4 regions of the Candidatus Clostridium stratigraminis genome follow, and region 2 is predicted to be linked to each of the others. Evidence: riboswitches for the same ligand, from Rfam matches in the RefSeq annotation. Region 2 holds a riboswitch; each other region holds the start of a gene.
What was found. A riboswitch is a leader RNA that binds a small molecule or an ion and turns the genes downstream of it on or off. The one in region 2 is predicted to bind cyclic di-GMP.
Positions count from the first base shown of each region.

Region 1: linked by a shared signal. The riboswitch ahead of ACJDUG_RS08965 (hypothetical protein) and the one ahead of ACJDUG_RS09510 (tetratricopeptide repeat protein) in region 2 are both predicted to bind cyclic di-GMP.
Region 3: linked by a shared signal. The riboswitch ahead of ACJDUG_RS04435 (nucleotide sugar dehydrogenase) and the one ahead of ACJDUG_RS09510 (tetratricopeptide repeat protein) in region 2 are both predicted to bind cyclic di-GMP.
Region 4: linked by a shared signal. The riboswitch ahead of ACJDUG_RS00565 (LPXTG cell wall anchor domain-containing protein) and the one ahead of ACJDUG_RS09510 (tetratricopeptide repeat protein) in region 2 are both predicted to bind cyclic di-GMP.

Region 1 is NZ_JBJHZZ010000004.1:174,774-182,599, reverse strand. Features, by position in the region: gene ACJDUG_RS08990 (4Fe-4S binding protein) at 1-191, shown strand, start outside; gene ACJDUG_RS08985 (PadR family transcriptional regulator) at 204-749, shown strand; gene ACJDUG_RS08980 (hypothetical protein) at 835-1,305, shown strand; gene ACJDUG_RS08975 (Csac_0668 family 2Fe-2S cluster-binding (seleno)protein) at 1,428-1,919, shown strand; gene ACJDUG_RS08970 (HAD family hydrolase) at 1,957-2,577, shown strand; cyclic di-GMP riboswitch class II at 2,644-2,728, shown strand; gene ACJDUG_RS08965 (hypothetical protein) at 2,748-3,953, shown strand; gene ACJDUG_RS08960 (RrF2 family transcriptional regulator) at 4,106-4,552, shown strand; gene nifS (cysteine desulfurase NifS) at 4,545-5,729, shown strand; gene nifU (Fe-S cluster assembly scaffold protein NifU) at 5,732-6,157, shown strand; gene ACJDUG_RS08945 (PRC-barrel domain-containing protein) at 6,291-6,800, shown strand; gene ACJDUG_RS08940 (AI-2E family transporter) at 6,784-7,797, shown strand.
Region 2 is NZ_JBJHZZ010000005.1:46,183-54,008, forward strand. Features, by position in the region: gene ACJDUG_RS09500 (sensor domain-containing protein) at 1-1,716, shown strand, start outside; gene ACJDUG_RS09505 (MBL fold metallo-hydrolase RNA specificity domain-containing protein) at 1,836-3,374, opposite strand; cyclic di-GMP riboswitch class I at 3,737-3,819, shown strand; gene ACJDUG_RS09510 (tetratricopeptide repeat protein) at 4,002-5,138, shown strand; gene ACJDUG_RS09515 (DUF3267 domain-containing protein) at 5,159-5,701, shown strand; gene ACJDUG_RS09520 (DUF2922 domain-containing protein) at 5,787-6,008, opposite strand; gene ACJDUG_RS09525 (DUF1659 domain-containing protein) at 6,055-6,279, opposite strand; gene ACJDUG_RS09530 (permease prefix domain 1-containing protein) at 6,494-7,441, opposite strand; gene ACJDUG_RS09535 (PadR family transcriptional regulator) at 7,428-7,781, opposite strand.
Region 3 is NZ_JBJHZZ010000002.1:4,919-12,744, reverse strand. Features, by position in the region: gene ACJDUG_RS04450 (O-antigen ligase family protein) at 1-391, opposite strand, end outside; gene ACJDUG_RS04445 (phenylacetate--CoA ligase family protein) at 526-1,848, opposite strand; gene ACJDUG_RS04440 (WecB/TagA/CpsF family glycosyltransferase) at 1,885-2,634, opposite strand; gene ACJDUG_RS04435 (nucleotide sugar dehydrogenase) at 2,650-4,071, opposite strand; cyclic di-GMP riboswitch class II at 4,257-4,340, opposite strand; gene ACJDUG_RS04430 (sugar transferase) at 4,375-5,043, opposite strand; gene ACJDUG_RS04425 (GntR family transcriptional regulator) at 5,076-5,798, opposite strand; gene ACJDUG_RS04420 (sigma-70 family RNA polymerase sigma factor) at 6,185-6,772, opposite strand; gene ACJDUG_RS04415 (choice-of-anchor J domain-containing protein) at 7,599-7,826, shown strand, end outside.
Region 4 is NZ_JBJHZZ010000001.1:113,399-121,224, reverse strand. Features, by position in the region: gene ACJDUG_RS00570 (L,D-transpeptidase family protein) at 68-1,459, opposite strand; gene ACJDUG_RS00565 (LPXTG cell wall anchor domain-containing protein) at 1,694-3,553, opposite strand; cyclic di-GMP riboswitch class I at 3,708-3,793, opposite strand; gene ACJDUG_RS00560 (sensor histidine kinase) at 3,985-5,430, opposite strand; gene ACJDUG_RS00555 (response regulator transcription factor) at 5,445-6,143, opposite strand; gene ACJDUG_RS00550 (hypothetical protein) at 6,317-6,622, shown strand; gene ACJDUG_RS00545 (hypothetical protein) at 6,638-7,222, shown strand; gene ACJDUG_RS00540 (hypothetical protein) at 7,357-7,826, opposite strand, start outside.

The DNA.
Region 1 (7,826 bases), on a different contig from region 2:
TTAAAAGACTTAGGTTATATGCAGACGAAAATGCATGTGTAAACTGTCATATATGCGACAAGCATTGTCCTATGAGTCTTAAGGTAGCAGAGAAAGTTAAAATGGGAAACATGTATGACAATGAGTGTATATTATGTGGGGCGTGCATTGATAACTGCCCTAAAAGGGCAATCAATTATAAAATAGAGTAGGGTGATACGTAAATGAAAAAAACAAGGTATGTACTACTTGGATTACTTCAAGAAGAAAACTTAAGCGGATATGAGTTAAAAAAAATTATAGACATAAGAATGTCCTTCTTCTGGCAGGAAAGCTATGGACAAATATATCCTGAATTGAGTAAAATGGCGGCTGAAGGCTTAGTTGAGATTTCTAATAGGGACCCAGAAGGAGACCTAAAGCGTGAGAAAATAAGTTATAAAATAACTCCTAAGGGTGCAAATGAGTTTAAAAAGTGGATGGAGCAAGAAAATGAAAAGGATACTGTTAGGTCTGAATTTCTTTTAAAGTTATTTTTATCTACTACTAAAAATGATTCTGAAATGCGAAGACATATAATTAAATTTAAGGAACAATCCCAAGAAAAACTAAAGCTGTTTAATTTATTCAGTTCAGAATTAGAACAAATGATTGAGCTTCATAACAATCATAGACAGATTCTTTCAGTATTAGACCTCGGCAAACGCCAAGCAAAGCTATATATAGACTGGTGTGAGGAGATTTTAAAGAATTTGGAAAGAGGGGAATAGTAAGTACTGCTATTTTCTTAAATTAACCCTATAAACTTATAATATTTTTAAGATAGGTAATATTAATTTTTCAGGAGGATATTTAATGTTAGGTCATTTAGGCTTTTCCTATGTTGGCTTCATATATTTACTGATGCTTTGGATTCCTAATACCTTTTGGAGTAAGAGGAGGCCAGTAGATTATGATACTTCAAAGGAAAATAAAATTTTATTATTTTTTGAGCGTGCTGGGCAAGTATGCTGTACGTTAAGTATACTTATTTTTTCCGATTTCAATATTAGAGCCTTTTCACCATGGAGCTTGTGGCTTGTATTATCATTTTTATTGATGCTTTTATATGAGTTTTATTGGATTAGGTATTTTATAAATGAACCTACTGAAGAAAACTTTTACCGAAGCTTTTGTGGCATTCCGGTACCTGGTGCCAGCCTTCCTGTTATGGCTTTTTTACTTTTAGGAATTTACGGTAAGGTAATTTGGCTCATTATGTCAGCTATTCTTATTGGAATAGGACATATTGGGATACATCTTCAGCACTTAAAAGCAATAAGATAGGATTATCTTGAATTTCCTATGAAGTATTATGATATTATTAAAATAGAATTAAAATGTTTTTTAAGGAAATGTTTGATAGATCACAGCTAATTATTAAATAAGAAATGGAGAGATTATTTACAATGGATGTTCGAGATTTAAAAAAGTCCTGTTGAGGAAGTGAGCAGAAATCTACTGGTGCAGTAGAAGGAAATATATTATGCCCTGAATGTAATAGAAAAGGCGTTCAGGTAAAAAATATTACTGTTAAGCATTTAATTAAAGAGGAATTTTCGAAGGAAATTAAAGAAGCTTCTTATTTAATTTGCATGAATGAAGAATGCAATATAGTCTATTTTAACTCAGAGTTAAATGAAGCCTATAATAAGCAGCAGATAAAAGTCCCTATATGGTATAAGAAAGATGCAAACCCAAAATATATATGCTATTGTAATCAAGTTACTGAGCAGCAAATTATAAATGGTGTATTAAAGGATGGAGCAAAAGATATAAAAGATATTATAAGACTTACCGGAGCAATGAAAAACGGTAACTGTGAATTAAATAATCCCTTAGGCAAATGCTGCAGTCCAATTATTCAAGAAACAATTAATAAAACATTGAAGTTAAAGTAGAAGGTAAATAGTACTTATTAAGAAAGCAGGATTACTAATGAAAAATATTATATTTGATATTGACGGTACATTATGGGACACTACAGAAGTTGTTGCAAAGGCTTGGAGCAGAGCAGTTAAAGAAATAGGTGCCACCTCTGCAATAATTTCTCCTGAGATTTTAAAAAAAGAGTTTGGGAAAACCATGGAAGTAATAGCAGAGGATCTATTCTACGACGTAGATAAACAGAAAAAAGTGAAGTTAATTGAATTATGCTGTAAATACGAAGAAGAAGCTTTAAGTGAGGTTACTGATAATCTGTTATATCCCAATGTAAAGGATACTCTAATTAAGCTATCTAAGAGCTTCCGGTTATTTATTGTTAGTAATTGTCAGTCAGGTTATATAGAACTCTTCATGGAAAAGGCCGGAGTAAAGGAATATATTACTGATTATGAATGCTATGGAAATACTGGCAGAGGTAAGGGTGAAAATATCAAAGGTGTTATAGATAGAAATAATTTAGAAGATGTTGTATATGTTGGGGATACCCAAGGTGATTATGAAGCAACAGTATTTACTAAAATTCCATTTATATATGCAAAATATGGCTTTGGAAGTCCTGAGGACTGTTATTTAGCTATCGATAGCATAGATGAATTACTAAATTCTTTTTAGTTTAGCTCAAAAAATATAAAATTACTAAAATTCCCCTTTTCCTCTTTATAAATATATAGTATAATATTGGAAAGTGGAAGCAATGATATATAGTTGGCAAATTGGACACTTAAACTATATTGAGCTAGTAGTGTAACCGGCCTCTTAGCAAACTCTAGGAGGAGATATTAATGAACAAGAAATTACCATTTGTTGCAGTACTTTCAAGTCTTTTGGTTTTAAACACAGCTTCTATTGCCTTTGCAGCACCTGCATCTGCAAACACAGTTATTACTGGGAGAACGGAGCAAGGTAATCAGTCAGGAGTTATTCTGCCTGCTGTAGTTACTAAGCAAATAAATCACAATGTTACAAACTCAGTAACTCTTACCGGAACTATTATTATTGACGGACCTCAATTAGTATTAACTGTTTTAGAACCAAACGGTACTGAGGTTCCATCTAGCAACATCACCTATGTAAAGGCTGATGATAAAACTTATAATTATTCCATTACTGTAAACCCATCTTCCTTTAAGGGTTACGTAAATTATACTTTAAAGGCAAAAACAGTTTATATTAATGGGAAGAATGCAGGGCAAACTCATACTACAGCTCCAGTTACTACTCAAACAATTCATGTTTCTTATGTTGATCATTTTAATTACACTAATTTTACCTGGGGTGCTTACGACAGACAAAACAATGAGTACCCATATTCTTATAATCTTGTAAAGGTTTGGGATGATGGCAAAGAAGTTATGCAGGATCCTACAATAGGAGCTATTCCAGGTACAGATTCAGTGATAATTCAAGGCGCTGATGCTACCTATGATGGTGGAATTGCATTATTAGGTACAGAAGTTCCACCAGTAAATATTAGAAGTTTTGAAACACAAAGTCCAGTTTGGACCTATAATGAGGCTACTAAAAAATATGATTTAACCTTTGATTTAATTAAGAATTTAAGCAACGGTGGTTCCGAAACAGCTGCAGTGGCTACAGAAGGTGTAGCTCCTTTAGCTACTTGCTCTTATACTGCAAAGGATGGAAGATCACCTGAATTTTCACAAAGCTTTAACTTCACAGCACCAGCAGCACCTGTGCCAGTAGGCCCAGTTATATCAGATGTTGTAGTAAGTAATATTGACTCTATGTGGACTGGAAATCATGGTAATGGTGGAAACGTTCAAGAAAAATACATCTTGAGTTTTTACATAAATGGTGTATTTTATAGTGAGGATTTAACTACTAACTTTACTAAAAATTCATCAGGCTTATATGGCAGTCAGGACTTAACTTATAGTGCATCCTATAATGGCCAAACAATAATAATAAACTATACCTTGAAATATGTTGAGCCAGATTCACTAGAAGATAATACTAAAAATAATTAATTATAAAATTATGCAGTGCTCCAAAATGTCGTCACAAAGGACATTTTGGGGCATTTTACATTACTGCTATATAAACACTATTGTTGACAATTTCACTCTGATTTGCTATTATGTGTATGAATGATAACGATGAACATAAGGAAGTGAAATATATGAAGCTTTCTACTAAAGGACGATATGGAGTTAAAGCAATGGTGGATTTAGCTCTGCGCTATGGCGGCGAACCGGTTTCTATTAAAAATGTGTCTGAAAGACAGCATATTTCTGAATATTATTTGGAGCAGCTTTTCTCACCACTTAGAAAGGCAGGCTTAATTAATAGCATTCGTGGAGCACAAGGTGGTTATACTTTAAGCAGGGCACCGAAAGATATTACTATAGATGAAATTATGGAAGTGCTTGAAGGTCCAATTGAAATATCTAACTGTTTGGATGAAAAGAGCTGTGACAATGCTGATTGCTGTGCCACTAGGCTTTTATGGGCAAAGATAAAAAATAGTATTGATAGTGTAACAAAAACTACTACACTTCAGGATATAATAAATGATTATAAGAATATTAATACTAGCGACTTAGAAGGAGTGAACAAAAATGAATAAACCAATTTATATGGATTATTCTGCTACTACCTATGTAAAGCCAGAGGTACTAGAAGAAATGCTTCCATATTTTACAGAGAAGTTTGGTAACCCATCTTCTATTTACTCTTTATCAAGAGAAACAAAAAAGGCTATTGATAAGGCTCGTGACAGAGTATCTAAGGCAATAAATGCTGATTCTAATGAAATATTTTTTACAGCTGGCGGCTCAGAAGCAGATAACTGGGCTTTAAAAGGAGTTGCCTTTGCTAATTTTAATAAGGGAAATCATATTATAACTACAACAATTGAACATCATGCTATACTTCATACCTGTGAGTATTTAGAAAAACATGGCTTTGAAGTTACATATTTACCAGTTGATGAATATGGTTTTATTTCCTTAAAGGATTTGGAGAATGCCATTACTGATAAGACAATACTAGTTTCAGTAATGTTTGCTAATAATGAAATAGGAACTATTGAACCAATTAAAGAAATTGGTAAACTCTGCAGAGAAAAGAAGATAATATTCCATACAGATGCAGTTCAGGCAGTTGGAAGCGTTCCAATTGATGTTAAAGATATGAACATTGATCTACTTTCAATGGCTGCTCATAAAATCTATGGACCAAAGGGAACTGGTGCCCTTTATATTAGAAAAGGTGTTAAAATAGATAACTTAGTTCACGGCGGCGGCCAGGAAAGGGCAAGGAGAGCTGGAACTGAAAACATTGCAGGTATAGTTGGCCTTGGAAAAGCTATAGAACTTGCTACCTCTAATTTAGAAGAAAATACAAAGAGACTTGCAGCTCTTAGAGATAGATTGGTTGAAGGATTATTAAAAATACCATATAGCAGATTAAATGGACCAGTTAAGGAAAATAGATTACCTGGAAATTCAAATATTTGTTTTAGATTTATTGAAGGAGAAGCTATTCTTCTTTTACTTGACAGCATGGGAATATGTGCTTCTAGCGGAAGTGCATGTACTTCTGGTTCTCTAGATCCCTCACATGTTCTTTTAGCAATAGGACTTCCACATGAAATAGCACATGGCTCCTTAAGATTAAGCTTAGGGGCAGGTAATACAGAAGAGGAAATTGATTACGCTATTGAAACAGTAGGCAAGGTAGTAACTAGATTAAGAGAGATGTCACCATTGTGGGATGACTTTTTAAAGAAAGGAGAAAAATAATTATGTACAGTGAAAAAGTAATGGACCATTTTATGAACCCTAGAAACGTTGGAGATATTCCAGATGCCAATGGTGTGGGAGAAGTTGGAAATGCAAAATGCGGAGATATAATGAAGGTATATCTTAAAATAGAAAATGAAATAGTAACTGATGCAAAATTTAAAACCTTTGGATGCGGATCTGCTATAGCATCCTCTAGTATGGCTACTGAGCTTATAAAGGGAAAATCAGTTTCTGATGCATGGCAGCTTACAAACAAAGCTGTAGCTGAAGCCCTAGATGGTCTGCCACCAGTAAAAATGCACTGCTCAGTTCTTGCTGAGGAAGCAATCCATAAGGCAATAAACAATTATAGAATTAGTAAGGGACTGGAACCATGGGACTATAAAGAACATGATGATATTCATGATGAGGTTCATGGAGAGTAGTTAAGAATTTTATATTAAGAAGAACTTTAGAGTTTTATAATATACTCAAAAAGTTCTTCTTTTTTTAGTTATAATTTTAATTATTTGGGAAAAAATAATATATTATTATGCTGCAAATTATTTAGGTGGTACTATGTTTAGAACAAAAGATTTTGAAATGATGGATGTAGTTGATATTAAGGGGAAAAAGGTTGGCTTTGTAAAGGATATAATTATTGATTTTCATAGAGGAGAAGTACGGGGTTTTGTTGTTTCAACTTATAAACTAACTCAAAAGACAATAACGGTTTTAAAAGAGGATATTATTTCCTTTAATAAAGCAATGATTATCTCAAGTTATAGTAAAGAGAGCCTCCTTAAGTTTTCAGCTATTAAAAATATGGATATAGTAAATAGATACGGTGATATTATAGGAATGGTTGAGGATATCTTATTCTATGAATTTTCCTTTAAAATAACAGGACTTATTGTCTCTACCGGTTTTTTAAAAAATATTCTTAAAGGAAAGAGAATACTTTTAATGAAAAGTTTGATACTTGGAGATGAAAGTATACTATGTACTTCCTTAGATAGTGATATAAGTTTCTTAAGTGTTCCTCATAAAATATTTACGGAAGAAGAGTGTCATGAAGAAGGTATTTAAAATTTTATTAATGCTTATAGTCCTACTTTTAATAATCTATGTTTTGTTTAAAAGTGCCCTTTTTAAGGAAATGGTATATCTATTAGTAATGTCTTTTATCGCAGCCTATTCCTTGAAACCAATAATAAATTTAATGATAGAAAAGGGAATAAACAGAAAGCTCGCTGCCTTAAGCATTATTTTACTTGCTATTGTGCTCACTATAGTTTTTATAATTGTAATTATACCCTCCTTATTTAAGGAAAGCTTAAATATAAGTGATACATTACATAAAATTCAAAGCTATCTAGAAGGAATTTATAATAACTTAAAACCTCTACAAAATAATAGGACCATGTTTATCTTATTCGATGGCATAAATTCAAATATTAATAAGATGCTTTCTGATATGCTTAACAATATTTTTAAAGCTGCCTTAAATGTTGGAGAAAATCTTCTAACTTTATCCGTTGTTCCTATTATCGTTTATTATTTTCTAGCTGATAGTGAAATTATTTTCAATAAGATACTTGTTATTTTTCCTGTTAAAATTAGAGCAATAGTTAAAAAGATAATTGGAGATATAGATAAAATTCTAGGGAGATATATAGTAAGCCAATTTATTTTATGTATTATAGTTGGTATATTAACCTTTATTGTACTTATAATCCTACACGTAGATTATCCTTTACTTTTATCAGTTTTAAATGCTGTATTTAATATAATTCCTTATTTTGGCCCTCTTTTAGGCGGTATCCCTGCAGTGCTTATTGCCTTCTTAGGATCTACAAAGATTGGTATTTGGACTTTTATCTGTTTAAATATCATACAGACAATTGAAGGTAATATTATTTCGCCTAAGATTACGGGGGATAGTGTTAGCATGCATCCCTTAACTGTAATAATTCTTCTTATAATTGGAGGTAAAGTAGGAGGTTTTATAGGTATGGTGCTGGCTGTTCCTATAGGAGTTGTTATAAAGATAATTTATGAGGATTTAAATTATTATCTATTTTAGTAAAAATATACTATTAGAATTTAAACATT
Region 2 (7,826 bases):
ACTTTATTTGACCAAGTTATAAGTTGTAAAAATAGCAGTACCTGTAAAACAAGAAATTTTTGTGTTAATTTAGTTAATAATGCGAAAACCATAATATGTGTATGGGGGATTGATGGAACTCTAGTAAAGTTTAATAGCTATGCAGAAGAAATAACTGGCTATAAGGAAAAGGAAGTTATAGGCAATAAATGGAGGACTACAATTACTGATATTTGGATGGAATCTAAGACCATTAAGGTTTTCCATAAGCTATTAAATAATGAACCTCTTTTTGACTCAGACTTGGAAAGTAAGTTTTTATGTAAAAAAGGAAGCTATATAGATATACTTTGGTCAAACCATCTAATGTATGATACCTATGGAAGTCCTGAATTTATAGTTGGTTTAGGCATGAATATAACTTTACAAAAAAGAGATGAATTAACGGGACTTCAAAGTCGTAATTCATTAAGTAATAAAGCTTCAATTGAGATTTTAAATTTAAAACGAAATGGGAAAAAACTTGCATTATTATATATTGATTTAGATAATTTTAAAAACATAAACGATACATTAGGGCATTCTGCTGGAAACAAGTTTCTTAAAGCAATAGCTGCAAGGCTTAAATTCATAATGAAGGATTCAAAGGACCTTGCTCGAATTGGAGAAGACGAATTTGCAATTATTTATACCTATAATGGAGATATAGAAGAAGTTAAGGCTTTTACAGAAAAAATAATGAGCGTTATTAGTCATCCTATCTTAATAGCAGCAAAAGAACTTTATATAACCGCCAGTATTGGAATAGCTATATATAATGAACATGGAAATAATTTTGACGATTTTATAGAAAATGCTGATACAGCTACCTATTATGCTAAAGAACTAGGTAAAAACAGATACTGCTTTTTTACAAAGGAATTGAGTGAAAGAACTAAAGAAAGAGTTGAGATGGAAGCAGGACTAAGGAATGCTATAGAAAATAATGCTTTTGAAATTTATTATCAGCCTAAGATAGATTTAAAAACTAATGAAGTAGATAGCATTGAAGCTCTAATACGTTGGATTCATCCGGAAAAGGGTATGATATATCCGGACAAATTTATTAATATTGCAGAAGCTTCAGGACTTATTATACCAATTGGGAATAAAGTACTATATGAAGCCTGCAGACAAAATAAAGAATGGCAGAGCATGGGGTATCCTCCATTAAGAGTAGCAGTAAATCTTTCCGCTAAGCAATTTGAACAGGAAGACTTATTAGAGACAATTAAGGCAGTACTGGAAGATACTAAGCTGGATCCTACCTATTTAGAAATTGAAATTACAGAAAGCATAATAATGAAGGACCTTGATTTTTCAATTTATGTTTTAAATAAAATTAGAGAAATGAATATACATGTTTCATTAGATGATTTTGGAACCGGCTATTCTTCTTTAAATTATCTAAAAAAGTTGCCTATAGATGCATTAAAAATAGACAAGTCATTTGTGGGTAATATTAATATTGACGCAAAGGATGAAATAATAACCAAGGCAGTTATCGAGCTTGCCCATAATATGGGCCTTGAAGTGGTTGCAGAAGGGGTAGAAAGTGTTAATCAGTTAAGCTTTCTTAAGCATCATGAATGTGATAAGGTACAGGGCTTTCTATACAGTAAACCCTTATCTTCTAAAGATTTTGAAAAGAAATTAAGAAAGCTAGCAAAGGTATATGCAGTAGGGGGACACTTTTAGGGCCTAATAAGTGTGGCACTAGAAACGCCCCTCTGCCATATGGAAAAGCCTTACAAATACAGGAAAAGAGGGACGATATTTATGCTAAGTTATAGCAGGAAAATCGTCCCTTGATTTTGTTATCCGTTAATTATCTTATTTAGCTCCTTAGATAAGGCATCCTTATCCATGTAATCTATATCGTCAATGGAATCCAAAAGCGTAAGTATTCTATCTTTAATACTTGAAGGTGAAGCAATAATTTCCTTGTTTTTAACAAGACCTTCTTCAAGATAATATTTATCGCCAAGCCCCATTATTCTTGTCTTAATTCCCTTTGATTTTAATAACTCCATAAAACTTACCTGGGCTTCTCTGTCTCCATGAACAAGCAGAATTTCCTTAGGCTTATTTTTAAAGCCTTGTGCCCACTCTAAAAGTCCATTTCTATCAGCGTGACCAGATAAGCCATGAAGCACATGAATTTGTGCATTAACTGCAACTTCTTCACCAAATAATTTTACTGTTTTAGCACCATCAAGAATTGTCCTTCCAAGTGTCCCAACAGCCTGATACCCTACGAATACTATAGAACATTCCTTTCTCCATAAGTTATGCTTCAAGTGGTGCTTTATACGTCCGGCTTCACACATACCGCTTGCAGAAATAACTATAGCACCGCTTTGAATTTTATTAATGGCGGCGGATTCATCAGGAGACTTTGTAAAGGTTAATCCATCAAAGTCTAATGGATCAATACCTTCTCTAACAATTTTACTAGCCTCCTCATCATAATAGTCACTATACTTTTTAAAGATTTTTGTAGATTCAGATGCTAAAGGACTATCCACATATACAGTTAAATTTTTCAAAAGCTTTCTTTCAATGTATCTATTTAATGCATAAATAACTTCTTGAGCTCTTCCAACTGCAAAGGAAGGTATAATAACATTTCCGCCTCTTTTAAAAGTATCATTTATTATCTGTACAAGCTGCTCGAACTCAGAATTAATATTATCATGAAGCCTGTCTCCATAAGTAGTTTCCATAATGATATAATCCGCTTCTTCAATTAGGGTAGGATCTTTTATAATAGGAATATTCTTATTTCCTATATCACCACTGTAAACTAATTTTACTTCATCTTTATTATCTTCTTTAATTCTAATTTCAATCATTGCAGATCCCAGCAAATGTCCGGCATCTCTAAAACGAATCTTAAAACCATCAAATACCTCTATCCACTCATCATAAGAATGGCCGTAGAATAAATACATGGATAGTTCAGCTAATTTAGCGGTATATAAAGGCTCAAGAGGTTTTAGTCCTTGTCTCATTCTCTTTCTGTTTTTCCATTCGATTTCCATTTCTTGAATGTGCCCTGAATCAGGAAGCATAACGCTGCAAAGATCTTTTGTAACCTCAGTACATAAAATCTGACCTTTAAACCCCTGCTTATATAAAAGTGGAATTCTGCCGCTGTGATCAATATGAGCATGAGACAAGATAACATAATCTATGTCTTTGGGATTAAAGTTAAAGAATTCATTTCCGCCCCTATCCTTCTCATCTTTACCTTGATACATACCGCAGTCTAATAGTATTTTCTTATCCATTACATTTAAAATATGACAAGAACCTGTAACACAGCCAGCTGCACCATAAAATTCTAAATTCATAATATCCCTCCCGTATTTCTTATTCTGACTAAGGTAATCTTAAGGAGTCCATTTCTATGAACTAGATTACCCTCAAACTTTTGCCCAAACAATGTTAATTGTTTGCCCCCTGTTGGATTGAATAAATAATAATTGAAATAGGTTTATAATAGTATATTATTTTATCAGAATTTTTTCAATAGTGAATAGAGTTTGAAATGTTAACAATTAATAATTTTTTCTATGGGGCAAAATAGCAAAAGAAATAAAGTTTCCTACTACTTAACCTGTTTAAATAGTATTTATTTTACAAGTTATATATGGTAATATGTTAAATATAAGCCTAAATTATTACAAAAAATTCATTAATTTTACATAAAGTCCATAGATAATAGCAAATTTATCGAAAGGTAAAGACGCAAAGCTGCGGGTCTAAGGAATATTCTATGACAGCCGGGTTTCCTAAGTAGGATTTTTTTCATGCCTTCCTTAACCACATCTATGCTCATTTATGGGTTCAACATCTAATTAAACACATTAGTTTCTAAATAGTGTGATTTACAGTTTAGTTATTGGGCAAGTATTATACTTTTTAGGTTTAAACATTCAAATTGACACATATTATTTAGAAAAGGGGATGTTATTTAAATGAGTATGGAGCAGGAACACGACGATGATGATACTAAGATTTTCATGGAAGAGCAGAAGGCATCAATAGAGTTTTCTGATGGTGCTAATGAGGCCCCTACGGATACTTTTTGGGGATGTAAGAACTGTGGAAGCTTGGATATTGAGGAGGGGTACAACCTGAAGTTATGTAAGGAATGTAGGGACAAGCTTTCTAGAAGACCTATTCCAAAACAGATAAAGCTAGTTTCACTACTTATTATTTTAGTTATACTTTTTTCTCTATGGAAGTTTCCAAAAAGTATTAGCTCAGGAGTTGAGTATGAAAAAGGGCTTCAAGCTGAAAAAGCCTCAAAATATGTAACAGCAATTTATCATTATGAAAATGCATTAAAGGAGCATCCAGAATCCGATAAGGCATTAGTAAGGCTGTATGTATCATATTATGAAGATGAAAGAATAGGAGATGCATATAAGGTATTTGACGAGATTGCAGGTACATCGCCTTCTGAAAAGAAAATGAAAAAAGAATTGGTTGATGAGGTTAATACAACAACAAATAAACTTGATACATATTATAGCCCAAGTAATGAATTATACGATAAAATAAAAAACCTGCAGAATTCCAAGACTGAGGATATTGTGAATATTGTGAAGCCTATTGTGGATAAAAATCCTAAAGAGGTATATGGAGCATATTATCTTGCAAATTTATATTTTGATATGAAAAATTTTAATGAAGCAAATCAAGTTTTGTCTAGGGTAATTAGTAATTATCCTGATTTTTATGCAGGATATCTTCTTCAAGCTGCTACCTATAGAGAACTAGGTAAGTATGATGAAGGTGTGGCCTATTGTAATAAGGTTCTAAAGCATAATACTGAAGATGTAGGAGCTTTTATAACCTTATCGAAGATTGAGCTTAAACGCAGGAACAATGCTAAAGGCCTTGAATATGCAAAAACAGCATATAATATAGATAGTCAAGATACCTCTGTAATCGCAAATCTTGCATTAGCTTATCATTATAATAATTTAATCACTGAAAGAGATAAATACTACAAAATTTATCAGAACTCAAATGCTACAGATAAATATACTGATAACCTGCTGAAATCAATTTTTGATGGTACTTTGCAGTGGCAAAAGCAAATTTAGGATAAAAGGAGAATTAAACAATGCTTATACCTGGATTTATAATAACAATTTTAACTTTTCCTGGGGTTATCGTTCATGAAATTGCTCACCAGCTATTTTGCAGATTATGCAGGGTTGCTGTTCTTGATGTATGTTATGTTAGGGTAGGGAATCCAGCAGGATATGTGATACATGAGAGACCAAAAAGTTCAGTTCAGCAAATCATGATAGGAATTGGACCCTTTCTTATAAATACAATTTTGGGAGCTTTAATTGCACTTCCGGCAGCAATACCAATATTATATTTTGGGGATAAATTTACAGGTACCAATATTTTAGACTTTTTTCTTATTTGGCTTGGGGTTTCCATAGCAATGCATTCCTTTCCAAGCACAGGAGATGCACAAAGTCTTTGGAAAACGGTTAAAGACAAGGAAACTCCTATACTTACAAAGATTTTAGGTACACCGATTGTATTTCTAATCTATATTGGTGCCATGGGATCAGTTGTATGGCTTGATTTATTCTACGGAATTGCAGTAGCAACTTTTATTCCTAACTTAATTATTCGTATAATAGCCTAACAGTATAGTTGCAGATAGCACAATTAGGTTTCCTAATGAATATATAAAACATAAAAGAAAAAGGGGTACAGAATACCCCTTTTTCTTATCTAACTTCAAGTGTGGTAACATTCTTCTCAGTAATCTGAGCAGTTTGCCTGGTTATCAAATCTCCACCTGAAAATTGAAATATATTCTTTGAAATTATAACATCCATAGCAGCAGATATCTCTTCTTCTGTAACATTATCTCTTACACCAGGAAGAGAAATACTTGCTTTTGAGCCTGAGCTATTTAAAAATGTCATAACTAAAGTTTTTTCAGCCATATCATTTTTCTCCTTTCAATTAATTTAAGTTAATTAGTTTATGGAACTAGCCATTAATAAGAAAGCAATCATTACTTCTTAAAATGTCATTTAACTCATATTCCATAAGACCTGCAAGAGCAGCTGCAGTGTCATAAACATTTTGATCAGTTGCAGTTACCTTTACATTAGAGAATTTCTTAGTTTTGATTATGTCTTTTCCTGTTGAATCTATGCCGTTCTTATATCTTATAGTAACGGCTGATTGTGCTAATGTGTTTTGAAGAGCCATAAAGCTTCACCTCCTTCTCCTCTTTTCTCTTGACAGACATAAATATGCACTACAAGGTTTTATTATCAAAATTAGTAATAAAAAAATTACATGAACTGACGTAATCATCAGCTCATGTAACATATTTTATATATTCTAGTTATTTATCTTAGTTAGTATATATTTTACGACTATATTTTTCTTCAATGCATTCTATTTATTCGTTTTTAATGTGCTAAAATGCGCTAAAGGCTCCAAATAATATGCCAGTAACTGGGAAGATAATCCAGCATATATACCAAAGGTTAAACACAAGACCTGCCACCAAAAATGCACAGGTAGCTAGTGGCCATACAAGTGCAGCTACAGCGCCGATAACCTTATTTTCCTGTTTACGAATAGGGCTAAATTCGTCTTTTTTTAAAAGCTTTTTATAGGCATCGGATAGACTTCCAACTCTAATGAAGATAAATACAGCAGCTGCTATCATTATTAAAAGCAGGCTTGCACCATAAGTTGTGGCATAACTGCCAAACAGGGAAGCAATAATTACAACAACTGGTGATAGGATGCAGAGGCAAACACCTGCAATTATTCCAATAGTTTTTTTGGGTGAAATTACAGAATACTCGTTAGCTAAAATAGATTTTGTAGTTAAGTCAATTCCAAACTGTCCTTCATCTAAATACTTAAATTTTTCTAATTTAGTTCCGGAATAAATAAACATGCCTACTGCTGGAACGATAAATAGAAATAGTAAAATTACAGAAGGAGTATTTTGGACCTCATTTGGGAGAGCTTGAAATATTAGCTTGTTTTCAACTAATTGTGATAAGAATACTAGAAGTGACACTCCAACCAATATTAATGACACTCCTATGCCAATTAGGTTTGAAGTTTTTTGCTTTAAAAATATAAACTCACGGGCTTCTTCTAGGCCAATGGTTGTAAGTGTCTCTTCCGCCTTAGTGATGTTTATTCCCATTTCATTTAATAATTCATCAATATTTCCAAACTCTGAAATAACAATTCCAATTGCCTCATTTTCTGTTTTTCCTTCATCTTTTAATTCATAGTATTTTTCTTCCATATTATTCAAAAGCTCATTTTTTAAGCGCAGAATTTCTTCTGTTTTAGGTAATGCCTTAAACATGTTTTCCAAATAACCTTTAATGGTCTCCATTGATATCAAGCTCCTTTATAAATTTATTTATAACATCTTTAGTTATTTTCCACTCTCCGCATTTTTCTTTATAGTAATCTATGCCAGTTTGGGTAATTTTAAAGTAAGTTCGCCTTTTTCCGAAGGTTTCATCACTGTAGTAAGACTCAATGTATCCATTCTTCTCAAGACGATTAAAGGCTGAATAAAGTGTAGTCTCCTTCATAACATACTGTTCCTTTGTCATTGATCGTATATTTTTTGAAATCTCATAGCCGTAAGAATCACCCTCTAAGAGAAGGTATAATATAATTGTGTCATTGTATCCTCGTATTACATCACTACTAATCAATTCTGTCACTCCTTATTAAATGACTACTACGTCTGTCATACTACATCTGTCGTA
Region 3 (7,826 bases), on a different contig from region 2:
AAACTGCCGTACTTGCAAGTAGATTAGTTAGTTCATTCTCAAAGTCAGAAGAGGAAAGAAATACTTTCCTAGTTAATAATAAAAATGTAATAACATATAAAATTTTACTATAAAACAACATATCATTGATAATACTATTTAGATCATAAATATTATAAAAGAAACGTATTATAACTAAAGTCATACTTATCAATATTATGAAAAAATTCTTAAAATCAACTTTGATGCACAAATATATATTAATAATTAATATCAATAATCTTAAAATCTGACCTGGTGAAAAAGTTGCATTTGATTTAATAATATACAAAGAAACTCCATTAAGAATATCAATGATTGGTGTTATTATTATAATAAATTTAATCCATTTTAAATATCTTGAATTTTCCATTTGTAATTTATGCTCCTAATTTTTATAAATATAAGCATGATAAGTTATATAAAAGTAAGTTAATAATTTCTGAAATATTCAATAAAAATTACAATATATTCACATAAGATTATGATAGTAAAATACTCTTATATCTAAACCATATCAACATGTTGTATTATTAATTTCCTTTTTCCTCTTTTGGTTAAGCTTATTTCATCTACTATTTTTATTTGAATATCCAAAACATCTTTGATTTTTGTATCTAATGCTTTTCTAATGTTAACTTTATCCTCTTCTGTTATTATATCTTCCATTAATAAGTTTAAATTAGCCTTGCCAATTTCAAATTGCTCAAACTGGAATTGTCTAATTTTATTGAAAGCATTGCTGTGAAAATTAATAGCTGCGATTGATATTTTCTCATTATTTTTCCCTATTAAAACTTCCGAATCATTATGTCCTATAATCTCCACAACTTTATTATTTTCAATTCTAACAATATCATCAGTCATATACCTTACAAAAGGCATTTTATAGCTAAGAAAGCCTGTACAGGCTAATCTAAATTCATTTTTCACACTTGTTGGTATAAATTCAGTATATCCATAAATTTTATTGAATTCATAATGGTCCTCATATTTTCCACCAAAGACAGACCTTTCAGAGTGGCCATAAAAAATACAAGTATCACAGCCCAGTATATTTTTAATATAGTCATTATCTTCCTTTGGACAGAATTCTGAAATAAAAAATACATATTTAATGTTTACTTTTGTATTGGTTTTTTCTATTAACGTGCAGAAATTTTTGACTATTGATGGATACCCGCTAATAAATTCCGGTTTAAATTCTCTTATAATCTTTAAATATTTATGAATATTATCTTCATTAAGTGAAAATGGTGATAAGACTATTTCGTTATATACCGGATTATATTTAGCTATTTTCCCATTGAACTCCAAGCCTCTGAATGTAATCATTTTTGAAGTTTTATAATTATAACCGAATTTAGACCAATAATGATAAACAAAGGCTCTTTCTTTAAATATTGATTCTCTATCAAGACATATTTTTAATGGCTTTCCGCTACTACCACCGGTATATGCAACATAATGATTAATATCCAACTTTGATAACAACTTATTTTCATTAGCCAAAAATATAGCTTTATTGGTAAAAGGTAGAACTTCAATATCCTTGAAATCAGTCATTTCTCTCGGATCAAATTTTGCCTCTTTGAAAATATCTTTATAATAACTTACATTATCATCACAATATATCAATATTTCTTTTAATTTTTCAAATTGTTTCTTTTTCTTTTCTTCTTCACTTAATTCATCGTATTTATCTAATTTATAGTAAGTATCTAAAAAGTCTTTATTATTAACTAATTTCTTTCTTAAAATAGGTGCAAATATCCTTTTAATACTTTGTGGACACAACTCACTTATTTTTTTCACATATTTATAATTCATTACAATTCATCCTTTTTAAATTTGTTACTCGATATTTTAATCATTCTTAACTAGGCTGAATTTTTCTTGAATAACCAATCTTATAAATTTCAAATTACCAAACAAATATCTCTTCCACATTCGTTTTGGTTCCTGAATAAACCTATAAAACCACTCTAGCCCACATTTTTGCATCCATTCAGGTGCTCTATTAGTAACTCCAGCAACAACATCAAAACTCCCACCAACTCCCATTACAAAAGTAACCTGCATTATCGGAATATATTCCTTAACCCAAAATTCTTTCTTTGGACTTGAAAAAGCAACAAATAGAATATCAGCTTTTGATTCCCTAATATCCTTTGCTATTTCTTTACTTTCCTCATCTTTAAAATAACCATTACGATATCCGGCAATATTAAGCGAAGGATACTGTTCTTTAAATATCTTTACAACCTTCTCAACAACCTCTTGCTTAGCTCCAAAAAAATATGGTCTATATCCATTTTCAGCCGATAATTTTACTAAATTATTAAATAAATCAATACCGGTAACCCTTTCAGGAATTGGATACCCTAAAAACTTCGCAGCCCACACAATTGACTGCCCATCTGCATTTATTAAAGGGCAACTATTAACTATGTCTGCTAAATGCTTATTATCTTGCATTAAGTTAATTTTACTTGCATTAATTACAACATGTTGAACATGCTCTCTATTTTTAATTAAAGATTGAATCCTAGCTAAAGTTTCATCCATAGTTAAGGTATCAACATTACTGCCTAGTATATGTATTCTCTTCTCCACTACAATCCTCCAAATTTATATTCTCCAATACAACATCCCAAATTTTTCAGCTTCACATTTGTCTATAACGGCTTTTACATCTACACAAACTGGCTTATCCTTCATTAATGCAACCATATTTTTTACATTATCGAAATCTATACCTTGCTGTTTCGATAATGTTAGGATAGCATCTGCGTTCTTTATCGCCTCATCCTGTTTATTAACTTTAAAATCATAATTAGTAGGTACCACAGGATCAAAAGCCTTGACTATTGCACCTTTTTCGATTAACAATTTACATATATCTACTGGTGGGCTTATCCTATCATCATTTGAATAATCTTTCATAGCTAGTCCAAAGACAGCAATTTGCGAATCCACTAATTTCTTCCCTTGCCTTTTCAATAACTCCTCTATTTTATTCACTATAAACTTTGGAAGTTTCGAATTCTTTTCTCTACTTATTTTTAAAATATCAAGATCTACTGCTAATTCTTCTGCTTTTGGTGTTAGATAATGATATGCATTTGGTATGCAATAACCTCCTACTCCCGGCCCTGGAGTTAATAGATTAACTCTCTTATGAGTATTTGCAAGTTTTACTACTTCAAATATATCTATGCCAAGTGCTTCTGTGAATCTTGCAAACTCCTGAGCCATAGCTATATTTACATCTCTTTGAACATTTTCAAATACTTTTGATGTTTCAACAGCTTTAATGCATGTCGCAGGTACCATCTCTGCTTTACATACCACTCTTAATAAGTCTATAGCTTTACTTAGGCTAGCTTCATTTACTGCTCCAACCAAAGTAGGCATATTGGCAAATTCATCGAAAGCAAGTCCTTCGGCTATTCTTTCTGATGCGTAAGCTAGATAGAAATCATCTCCTGCTTTCATTCCAGACTCTTTTTCTAAAATAGGCAAACAAAGCTCCTCTGTTGTACCAGGTATTACAGTACTCCGTATTACAACCAAATCATTCTTCTTTAAGTTTCTACCAATTGTTGTGCATGCACTTTCCAAATAATCAATTATATATTTACCATCTTTTATTGGAACTCCAACAGTAACAATTATATTGTTACACTCTTGTACAGCCCAATCAGCATTAGTTGTAGCAATGTATCTTTTATTTTTTAGTTCAATATTTAATACTTCTTGAATTGAAACATGGTGAAATCTTTCCGTATGATGTGTAATCCCATCATTAGTTTGTTGTATCAGCCTATCGTCAACATCAACTCCTATGGTAGCGCAACCCCTAATCGCAAAGCTTAACGTAAGTGGCAATCCAACAAATCCTTGTCCAAAAACGCATATCCTTTTATTAATAGAATCATCAAGTATATTCTCATTAAATTGCTCCATAAACAATTCATTGGATTCTATTTCCTTAGATTCTATCTTTGTTTCTATGTCTTTCATTACAATATTTTTTACCGTTGTTTCCAATTCAGCTTCCCCCTATTCTTGTCAATAAGCTCTTAAGGTCTGTTTTCTATAAATAATAGTGTACTTGGACTATTACCTTGGATGTTTTACCATCCCTATGTTAATTTATAGTGTTACTCATTTCATTATAAAAATTATACGTATTCTTCACTTAGCCTCATAAACAAAAAAGCCATTGATTCAAAAAATTACTCGGCGGGTTGCACTACTAGCTCCATGAATTCCAAGTGCCCAAATACAGAATTCACTTCTTTGCTTCCGATTAATTTTTAATTGTTTTTAAAATACTCTATTCTTAAAAAGTTATCTCGCTCCATCATCACCAAAAAAAACAGAAAATGTCTTAAAAATTAATTTTATATCAACCCAAGTATTTCTTTCTTTTAAGTATTTAATATCTAATTCCATCCACTGCTCAAAACCTATTTTGTTTCTGCCCATAACCTGCCAATAGCAAGTTAACCCTGGCTTTACTAATAGCTTTTGTTTTTGATACTCATTAAATCTAATGACTTCTCTTGGTAAATTTGGTCTTGGCCCTACCAAGGACATATCTCCTTTTAATACATTAAATAGCTGAGGAAGTTCGTCTATGCTGGTTTTTCGAATAAATCTTCCTACTTTAGTTATTCTAGGATCTTTCTTTATCTTAAACATTGGTCCAGACATTTCATTTTTATTTTTAAGCTTATCCAATAATTCTTCTGCATTTTCAACCATAGATCTAAATTTATACATCTTGAAGGCTTTCCCATTTAAACCTATTCTCTCTTGACTAAATATTATGGGTCCTTTAGACTCTAACCTTATGGCAAGTGCTGTTATAATTAATACTGGGCTTAATAATAAAATTCCAGTAATTGCTCCAATAATATCAATAAGCTTCTTTATAAAATAATAAGTCCAGTCTTTGGTATATTCATCCTTCCAAGTTACTTCTATTCTACTATTATTTAGTACAGGTTCCCCCATTGCCCTGCCTCCAATACTTAACATTTTTATGACTAATTTAATTCCACAGAAAACCTAAATTTATCACTTCTCACTACGCATCTTCGAAATTCTATTGGCTTCTTGCCTTCGGTATAGGTAACCCTTTCAGTCAAAAATAATGGCGTACCTGCATCCACCTGAAGAAGCTTTGAATTGTATTCATCAGCTATTACAGGGTCGAAATACTCTGTTGCCTTTAAAAGCTTTATATTATATTTATCTTCAAGTAAATTATAAATTGCACATTTATCAATATCAGATGCTGTAAGTCCCGGAACGATATTCATTGGTAAATAAGAAGCTTGTACTACTACAGGTATATCATTAATTTTTCTCAGAATTTTTATTACAATTACTTGATCCGTAGATATTAACTCAAGGTGTTTTCCGATAATTTCATCACATAGCTCAGATCGAACCTCAAGAAGTTCACTTTTTATTTCATAACCCTCTTCATTAAAGTCTCTGGCAAGGCTGTATATTTTGTCTAAGCTTTGTATAAGCTTTGGTGGATTAACATAGGAACCCTTGCCTTTTTCTGTCCTAATTCTACCTTCATCCTTTAGTTTTTTCATGGAATTTCTAATAGTTACCCTTGTAACCCCGTATTCCTCAACTAGTTCATTTTCAGATGGCAGCAGCTCATTAGGCTTGTACACCATTGCTTCAATTTTATTTAAAAGTTCATAATAGATCTGTAAATAATACGGAATATAGCTCTTCCTATTTATCAATTTATTCACCTCTAATGTATACTTGTCTATACAAGATTATACCATTTTTCGGTATGAACTTCTACATATTATTACCAATATGTCTATATTATTAGTTATTATTGAAAATCCTAGCTATATCGACATAATTTTCTTTGTATTCTACCTATAATATATCAAATAATTCTATATTTCACAAATATTTTGATTGCTAGATTAGCATATAATATAACATTTAACGTCAATTTTTTATTACTTTCATAAAAAAGTCCTATATAAAACAAATAGTTTGTATTTATATCATAAAGATATATTAAATAAGAAAAAAGAAAGCTGATGCTTTCTTTTTAATCCAAGTTTATTATATTTATTCTTGCAGCTAAATTACTTTATGTAAATTATAATTTCTAAATAAAGTTTGTCCTCATTTTGTTTAATAGTTTCTCCAAAATCTTATTTTTAAATCTAATAGCTTGTATATAGCTAAGTCCTTTCTTTTCAGCGTAGGTCTTTACTGTTATATTACTGAAATATACCATTATGACAAATTCCAGTTCGGCTTCTGAAAGTGCTGCTATTGCACCTTTAAGTCTTTTATTATCTTCAAGTTTTATTAAGTCTTCTTCTATATTCACAGTTGAAGCAATACATTCAATATATTCACTGCCTTCAAAATCGTCATTTTGGACTGGGGCATTAAGACTATATTCCTCAGCGTATTTATTGTTTTGCCTTGCTGCATATCTAAAAGCATTTTTAATTGCATTAAAAGCATAGGAACTAAAGGTGTGAGAGCCTATCTTATATCTTTCTGTACAATTAATTAAGGTTATATAGCCAAGTTGAGCAAGATCATATACGTCAAAGCCTTTAATGTTATAATCCTTGGCGGTTTTAAAAATAAAAGGCTTATACTGCTCCATAAGCTTCAGTAGAGCCTCTGTATTTCCAGTCTTTGCTTTAATAACACAAGTTTCGATTTCGTGATGGTTCATTAGTATATCCCCCCATTAAAATTATAGTATACCAATTAATATTTATTTCTACTAAATTCATATTCTTTTGCCCATTAAACATAGCCTTCATTTTTCACCTCATTTCTGTTTTTCCTTCCACTGTATTACTTTTTATTACATATATGGTAATATTTATGTTTTCCATATAATGTATATTATAATGTTCTATTTTATCCTTTGTCAATAACTTTATTAATTATTATTTTAGTTCATTTTTTATTCATATATTTTTACTTTATTATTAATGCTAACCATTAATATGTCTGGATTAATTTCGTACCAGTATATCCGGTAATGCAATAAATTAGATTTAATGTTAAATCAAGATTGATACAAGTAACATTTACATAATTTGGTAAAAGTTAAATATTGTGCTGTCTGAATACTTCATAAAACCTCAAATTATCTTATTATATGTCTAAAAGAGATTGGTATAATTAATAATATGCATAATTTATAGGAATTATTGTTTTTTACCCCATAATTTAGATAAAAATTAGGTCATTAAAATATTGGAAATTAATTAGATAAACTATTTAATCACTCGATAGATAAGTCTACTAACAATGTAAAGAAAGCGAAAGCTTTCTTTTTTACTATCAATGAACAGCTTTAAGGATTCATTGTAAATTTAATTTATTTTATATAGGTTTTTTTAAAAACTATCAAAAAAAATGGCGTAAGGTGTTATATCATGTGCTAATTTGGCAATTGAAATATTTGTTAAATCAGGTATTATTTGATATATTATAGATAGACTGGTATCAGTCATCCATTTTCGAAATAATAATGAGGGGGTTTTTAAATGAGGTTTAACAAAAAAGTGCTGGCTTTAATGCTAGCTGTTACCACTGTGGCTACTTTAGCAGGCATCAAAAGGCCTGCAATAGCTAAGACAGCTTCAGAAAGCTGGAACGCTGCTAGATACGGAGATACAATGGATATAGGTCCGAAGCTCCGTGCAATGGACTCCAATGAAGAAGCACAAGCAAAGCTTAATGAACAGCTTAAACAATCTGCAGCTGATATTAAG
Region 4 (7,826 bases), on a different contig from region 2:
AAGTACAATAAAATGTTAACCGTCCCCAAGTAACACAAGTAAAAGTGATGAAAGTCATTAACCGTCCCTAATAGAAACATACCACCGGAGTTCCGGGGTCGATGTTTTCAAATATGGTCTTGGCTAAGCTGAAGGGAAGATTTACACAGCCATGAGAGCCATCTGTTTTATATATATTCCCCCCAAATCTGCTTCTCCAGCTGGCATCATGTAAACCAATTCCTCCGTTAAAGGGCATCCAGTAGGTAACAGGTGCAGCATAATCCGGGCCTCTTAAAACAGCACCCTTTTGTTTGTATTTTAACCTGTAGATACCTGAAGGTGTTTTGTGCCCTGCATTAACGTTTCCAGTAACGATATCTCCCTGGGCCATAAGAGAGCCTTTTTTATAAAACCATAGATGCTGATTTGTCATATCTATTTCAACATAGGTGTTTCCAATATCACTTGTAATAGCTGAAAAAGTTGTTTGAGAATATTTAGGTTCTTTTGTTAAAATTTTTCCTTCTTTTATTGCAGCAATAAAGTCCTGCGTTTCTGCTACAGTATTAATGGCATAACCATAATCCCCTCCGCTAATCTTTATTGTTTTTCCTGATGTAGTAGGAAAATTTCTTGTTTTCCCAATGGTATTATACTTATTAAGGAGTCCAGTTAAATAACTCTTTGCCTTTACCTCATCAAGACTAACAGTAAAGTTTTCATCTACACTAAGCCACTTATTTATTATTGTTCCATCTACTATTTCATTTTTATCTCCAATATTATAGGTGATTTTGGAGGCTGCATATTTATTAAGAATATTTTTAGTCTCAATTACTTTTTCAGATTTTGAAGTATATTGTGGATTTACATAACAATTTATAGCTTCTAAATCTAAATAAGTCCCTTCCTTTGAAATTACTTTTTCAACTTCAGTATATAATACATCTTTATTAATTTTATTTCCTAAGGTTTCAGGTACAATAATATACCCACTGTCTGTATACTTAAAGCTAGGATTCTTAGGTTCAACAATATTACTGTTATTAAGACAGTTAAGCTTATCAAGCTGCTTTTTTAATAATTCTCTATCAAAGGTAACACCAACAGTAATTTCATTAGCTTTTTTATTACTAAATGCAGTAATCCATTTAAATGCACTTTGTTTATCCTTTAATTTCTTAAATTCCTCCTCTGAAGTATACCCTAAGTCTATATCTACTGCACTTATTACTTCTTTTGCTCCACCTCTCTCTTTCAGTTCCAAGGTAAAATCTTGAAGCTTTGATGACATTTCACTTTTTACTTCTTCTACAGTTTTTCCTGAAACATTGATGCAGTTAATGGAGGAACCATAGTAATAATGGTTTATAAAGTATAAAGTTATTCCAAAATATATTATTAGTAAAGAGCAAAGAGGAATTAAAATGACCAATAAAATTTTTCTTGGTTTAGGTTCTTGTTTTTCCTTTTCCATAATACCAGCCCCTATGAATTACTAGCCTTGAACAATTAATGGTTGTCCATGCATATGTATTATTTATAAGCTCTTTAATTATATAGACGAATTACTTCCTTTATTTAATGCAAAGCCCATAATTCATTTTATGAGGCAATATTTATTTTTAAAACCATTGTTAATATTTAAGTAATAATTAAAAAACCTAGAGAATTTTCTCTAGGTTTTTTGACAGATTAGACTCTACTTTTATTAATTACCTGCTTTTACTGCTTTATCTTTTCTAAAGAACATAATGCCTCCAATTATTATAAATGTAAAAGCTAGCAGCATTAAATTATTAAAATTTATTACTGATCCTGTCTGAGGAAGTAAACCATTTACTTCAGCAATAGTAAACTTACTAAAGTGACTAGTCTCAAAGGTAAAGGTCATTGTATCTTTATTATAGCTTCCTCCAACTTTTTCCCACTGCTTTGTATTTTCGTTATAGTAGAAAGCAGCTAGTTTTGTAATATCTAAGCCCTTAACTTCATCTTTAGACAGTTTTACTGATATATTAGCATTTCCACTTTTAAATGCATGTATATCCTTTATTTTCGTACTGTCTTGTTTATATGCAGAAAGGCTAAAATCAAATATTTTTCCTATGCTTTTAAGTGAATTTAAAGCAGCATCCCCTACAACTAAATTTTGTTTTAAATTAACAAAGTCACCTTGACTTAATCCATTAAAATCTATAGCAAAAAATGGAAGGTTGACTATAACATTATTAGTATTAAGCTTTATGCTTCCTGTCCCACCATTTATAGAAGCAGCATCAATTTTAGCTTCTATAGTTTGTACAACTGTAGGTATAACTGGTGTTATTTCATTTACAGCATTCTTAGATATTTTACTTGAATTTAATGTTATGATGGCATCTTTGCCATTAATACTTGTAGTGAATTTTTCTGAAGCAGGCGCTGCTGAAGTAGTATCTCCTAGTGTTGGAGCTCCTGGCAAAGCTTGATCTATAGATATTGGTGTATAACCAAATCCTACAATACCACATGTAACTAAATGCTGATCATCATACACATTAAGGCCCATCATACCACTATTAACAATATACTTATCTACAAAACCTTGGTCCTCCAGCTTTGAAACAACCCCATCTATGTCAATCCACATGTTCCCATTGATGTCACCTGATGCAAAAAATTGTTTTGCAGATACATCATATTCTTTCAGGAGGCTAAGACCATTATCGTTAACTGAATACTTTTGAACAACCTTTTTTACTACAGCATCGTTAACGGGAGAAATTTCTTGAGTGTATACAAGTAATGTATTATTTGCTCCAGGATAAATTGCCTCAATATGATTTGTACTATTTATTGAATATTCCTTAATTGTGTTATCCTTTAAGATTTTATATACTTTATTATCGGCACCAAGCGTAAGGGATTTAAAAAACCACATACTTCCGTCTAAGCCTTGCTGAAGCTTACCATATGTGTTATATGAAGAAGATCCCTTTTGAAGAACAAGTTCCTCATGGGAAAATCCCTTATCATTATATATTATGTATTTTGTATTATAATCTATAATTCTTCCATTTGCATCATAGATTGGAATATTGTTTTGCTGTGCTGCAAACCAGAATACTCCATTTGCATCTATTTTGTAATCTGTAATGTATGCTTTTCCATCACCGTAGATAGGTACATTTTTTACAAGTTCCATCTTATAGGTATTTAAATTCGCCTTATATATTGCATATGGCTGGCTTGAATCGTCTTTATTTGAAGCTACATAAGCATTATCATTGTATACACCTATGTAAGTTAAATGCCTTATAAGATTAAAGTCTTCAGAAATTATATGTTTTTGGCCGTTCTCTTCAACAAAGAATTTAATATTGTTGTCAACAATTACTGTATTATTAACAATTGTCTTATTTTTATATTGATAAGCAAAGCCCAATGTTTCTTTTCTAACATCCATAAACGTTGGAAGAGAAGAGCTAGCTGTTTCAGCCTTAACCTTCCCTGTAAACCCAGCTCCAAAAATCAATTGAAGCAAAAACAGTACTGCAGTAACAGCACTTAGTAACTTTCTTTTCCCCATCTTTTATTCCCCCTTGTATTAATAAAATTAATAATAAAATATAGCTATGGACACTATTTTCTCTCAGGTATACACCTCCAAACAAATCCATAGATATACCTAACTGCAATATTAATACATGGTGTTAGATAAGTAAAAGCGTAAACTATACTATTTAGGTAACCCGGCTGCCTTAGCTTAATAAACTTTAGGCCCGTGGCTTTGCGTCTCTATCTTTCAATAGGTTTGCCTTTATCTATGGTACCTTATTTTAACAATTTATGATAGATTATGTAGTTATATTTAAAATTATATCAAGATATAGCAATATTGTGAAGTAATATTTTACCATACCTATAATATATGAAATCAAAAAGGAACCTACAGTAAAAGTTTATTTCTCTTCTGCAAGCTCCATTAACAAAATTATTTAACTAAATCTATTTAGGTCTTTATTCAACTACTTTAGGTAAAATAACTTTAAAACATGCTCCTGACCTGCTGTTATTTTCAGCTGTAACCCTTCCATTATGTTTTTCTATTATACTCTTTGTAATTGCAAGTCCAAGTCCATGTTTACCTCCTTTTCCCTTATAAAATCTGTCAAAGATATTCTTTAATTCCTGCGCATCAAAGCCCGGCCCATCATCTTTTATGATTATACTAATACTGTTACCTAAACTTTCAAGACTTACACTAATTTCTTTTCTAGAATATCTCAAGCAATTTCCCAATATATTAATTATAGCTCTTGATAATTTCTCCTCATCCGCCATAATCACTAAATCTTTATCCTTAGAAGTTAGTCTTATGTTCACACCATTTTTCAGGGCAATCCCCTTTACTCTATCTATACAGTCCTTAAGAAGGTCTTCAGTATTTAAGGCTTCAAGGTTAAAAGCCTCCTGCATGGAATCTAGCTTAGATAAATATAGAAGTTCCTCCACAATATTCGTTAGCCTTTTGCTCTCATCAATTATCACATCAGCTGCACTATTTGTATCTTCTATTACTCCAAGCTTTATTCCTTCTGCGTACCCTTGTATTGACATTAATGGTGTACGAAGTTCATGTGAGGCATTTTGCATGAAGGTCTTCATGGTAGAGTCATAAGCTGCAAGCTTTTCTGCCATTGCTTTCATTGTCTCTGCCAATTCTCCTATTTCATTATCCTCATATTTTTCAGGTACAATTTTATAATCTCTGTCACCTATTTTCTTGGCATTTTCATTTAAAAGAGAAATTGGTTTAGAAATCTTTTTAGATACAGTATTTGAAATTATCAATGCAATAATTGCAGCAACAAGCATTATGGAAAAAAGTATTATATTAATTGAAAGTATAAGCTGATTACTATTTTTCATATCTGAATAGAGTATTAAATTTCCTAATGATTTTTTATTTTCTGAAGCAAAGGGATGTATTAGCGCCGCATACTTTATATTGGAAGCACTAAAGTATTCTATTCTATTCTTTTTCAGCCCACTGCCTAAAATATTTTTCTTACCTAAGGAAGGTAGTATGTCAATATTTAATATATTCGCCTCTTCACTTACTAAATTCCTTGGAAAGATCACCTTATTATTTACGTTTACCACTGCATATTTTATGTCAAGAAAGGTTTGGGTTTGTCTTAGTATTCTATTTATTTTTAATAGAGAGTTTAGTTCTGTTTTTTCATCAGTAGAAGTATTATCCTTTGTACTGCCTATAAGCTGGGTGTTTAATGATTTCTGAATAATTTGAGCAGCAGATAAAAGTTGATTCCTTGTTTGATACCTTACATAAATATTAATGCATATATTAAATACTATGGAAGTTAAAATTACCAATATTATAATAATGGATATATGTGATAAAAATATACTTTTCCTAATAGTTTTTTTAGAATTATTCATATATTTAACCCTTCCTATTCCTGTTTACCAGAAATCATGAACCCATAGCCCCACAAGGTTTCTATTTTAAGTGCAGCACCTTCATTATTAAGCTTCCTTCTTATTCTTTTTACCATATCATCAGTTGCACGCGTATCTACTTCCATATCAAAGCCCCAAACTTTATTTAGGAGTTCTTCTCTAGATACTGCCTTATTTATATTCTTCACTAAATAAAGAAATAAATTAAATTCCATTGAAGTAAGCTTTAAATCATGATCATTACAAACCGCATATCTGCCTTCAGTATAAATAGTTACATCTATTATGTTTATTAATTCTGAATTACTCTCTCTAGTTTTCTCAAATTCCATTCTCTTAAATATACTTTTTACTCTTAAAACTAGTTCTACTGGACTAAAGGGTTTAGTCATATAGTCATCACTGCCCAGCATTAATCCAGCAATCTTATCAGATTCTCCGTCCTTTGCGGAAATTATAATAATTGGTACGTTGCTTTCCTTTCGTATTTGAGTGCAGACAGAAAGTCCATCTATTCCTGGCATCATAATATCCAGAAGAAGCATGTCAGCAGCTCTTTCCTTAAATGCCTTTAAAAGCTCCTCTCCACTCGTAAATGCTTCCACTCCGTAGCCTTCCTTAACTAAAAACATTTTTATTAATTCTTGAATCTTGATTTCATCATCTGCTATATATATAAGTTTTTGTTCCATGTCATTTTCACCTCATATAAACAACTTACAATATATTATAACATTTGCTTTTGATATGTAATATAACTGCTAAAAGCTTGCCACAATTCTGCCACATTTTATCGGAGATTTAACCTATATTAAAATGGTAAACTTTATTTGTAAGGAGAATTAGGAATACAGGAGGGATATTATTGAAAAAGATTTTATTAATAACCTTAATGCTTATATGTTTCTTAGCTGCTGGCTGTGAAAGAAGCGGTACATTAACAACTGCAGCAAATAATGCAAAACCCACTACTCAAAGCCATGTTCAAAATAATAATACTACTTCAGCAGATGTTAATGCGGCGCGTGGATCAGCTGATGCTGCCTCATCAACAAATAAAGAAATGGAGAAAGCCTCTAATATGATAGATAATTTAGATAGCACCTTAAATGGCCTAGATAATAGTTCGGATATAAATACAACAGAGTCAATAATAAATAATATAAATTAAGGAGATGTTTTTAAAATGAAAAAATTAAAACTTAAGGTAATTTCATCATTGATTTCAGCAGCTCTTATAATGCCTATGGCTGTTCATGCACAAGGAACAAGCACTACATTTGGTGATGGACTTATTAAACAACAGCAGCACCTTCAGTTAGTTCAGGAAAGACAGCAATTTAAAGCGAATATGCTTCAGAAAAAAGATACAATAAAGAAAAATCATGAGACCATTCAAGGACTTAGAAAAACAGTAACTGATAAAAGAGCCGCTGTAAAAGCGGCCATTAATAATATTAAACAAAGTAAAAAACAATTAACTTCTGATGATTTAAGTAAAATTGAAGCACAACTTAAATTAATTCAAAATGATATGTCCACCTTACAAGCTACCAATGGCACCATGAAACAAGCCTTTACTCAATTTAAATCAGACGTGCAAGGCAAAAAATATGATGCAGCAGCTTCTGATTTAGATAAAGTAATAAGTATTCAAAACACAAGAATTAGTAAACTTACTAATTTAAGTTCTGATTTAGATTCCTTATTAAGCTTATTTCAAAGTGCTTCTGCAAATAGCTCAGCTCAATCCTCTACAGCAGGTGCATAATGTATAAATAAAAGGGGGATTTTGCAAACTATCTTTAAAATAGTTTGCAAAATCCCCCTTTTATCTTCATTTATTATGTGAGAGTTTGTTTATCAACCTAAGGCTGCTTATAGTAACCAACTTTATGTAAATCTTTATCCACCTATTAAAATTTGGTCCATTTCCTTTAAATTTGATGATGTTATATTATTGCCTTGAAAATATTCATGCCTTTTGCTGCTTATTTTATCTTGTACTGAATAAAAGCTTCTATTTAATAATAGTGCTATTTCCTTACAGGTTTTGCCTCCATTAATCATTGACTTTACCCTATTCTCTTCCTTAATTGTCCACTGCTTTCGGCATGAGGGAAGTTTCTTTTGCTTGTCTACATTAATTTTTTGCAGCAACCATTCTGGTACTTTAGTATTTGCTATGTCTCTGAAAGTGGTATAGCACGATGTAATAAATTTAATATCTGCTGTTCTAGTATTCCATTTATCTTCGTGTTCCTCTATAAAAAGTTTAAAGTTATCTATTGATATTTGATATTTTTTTATTGAATTTATTCTAAATCTCTTATATTTTAAATAATCTTTATCCATCCAATTATAAACAGTTCTTG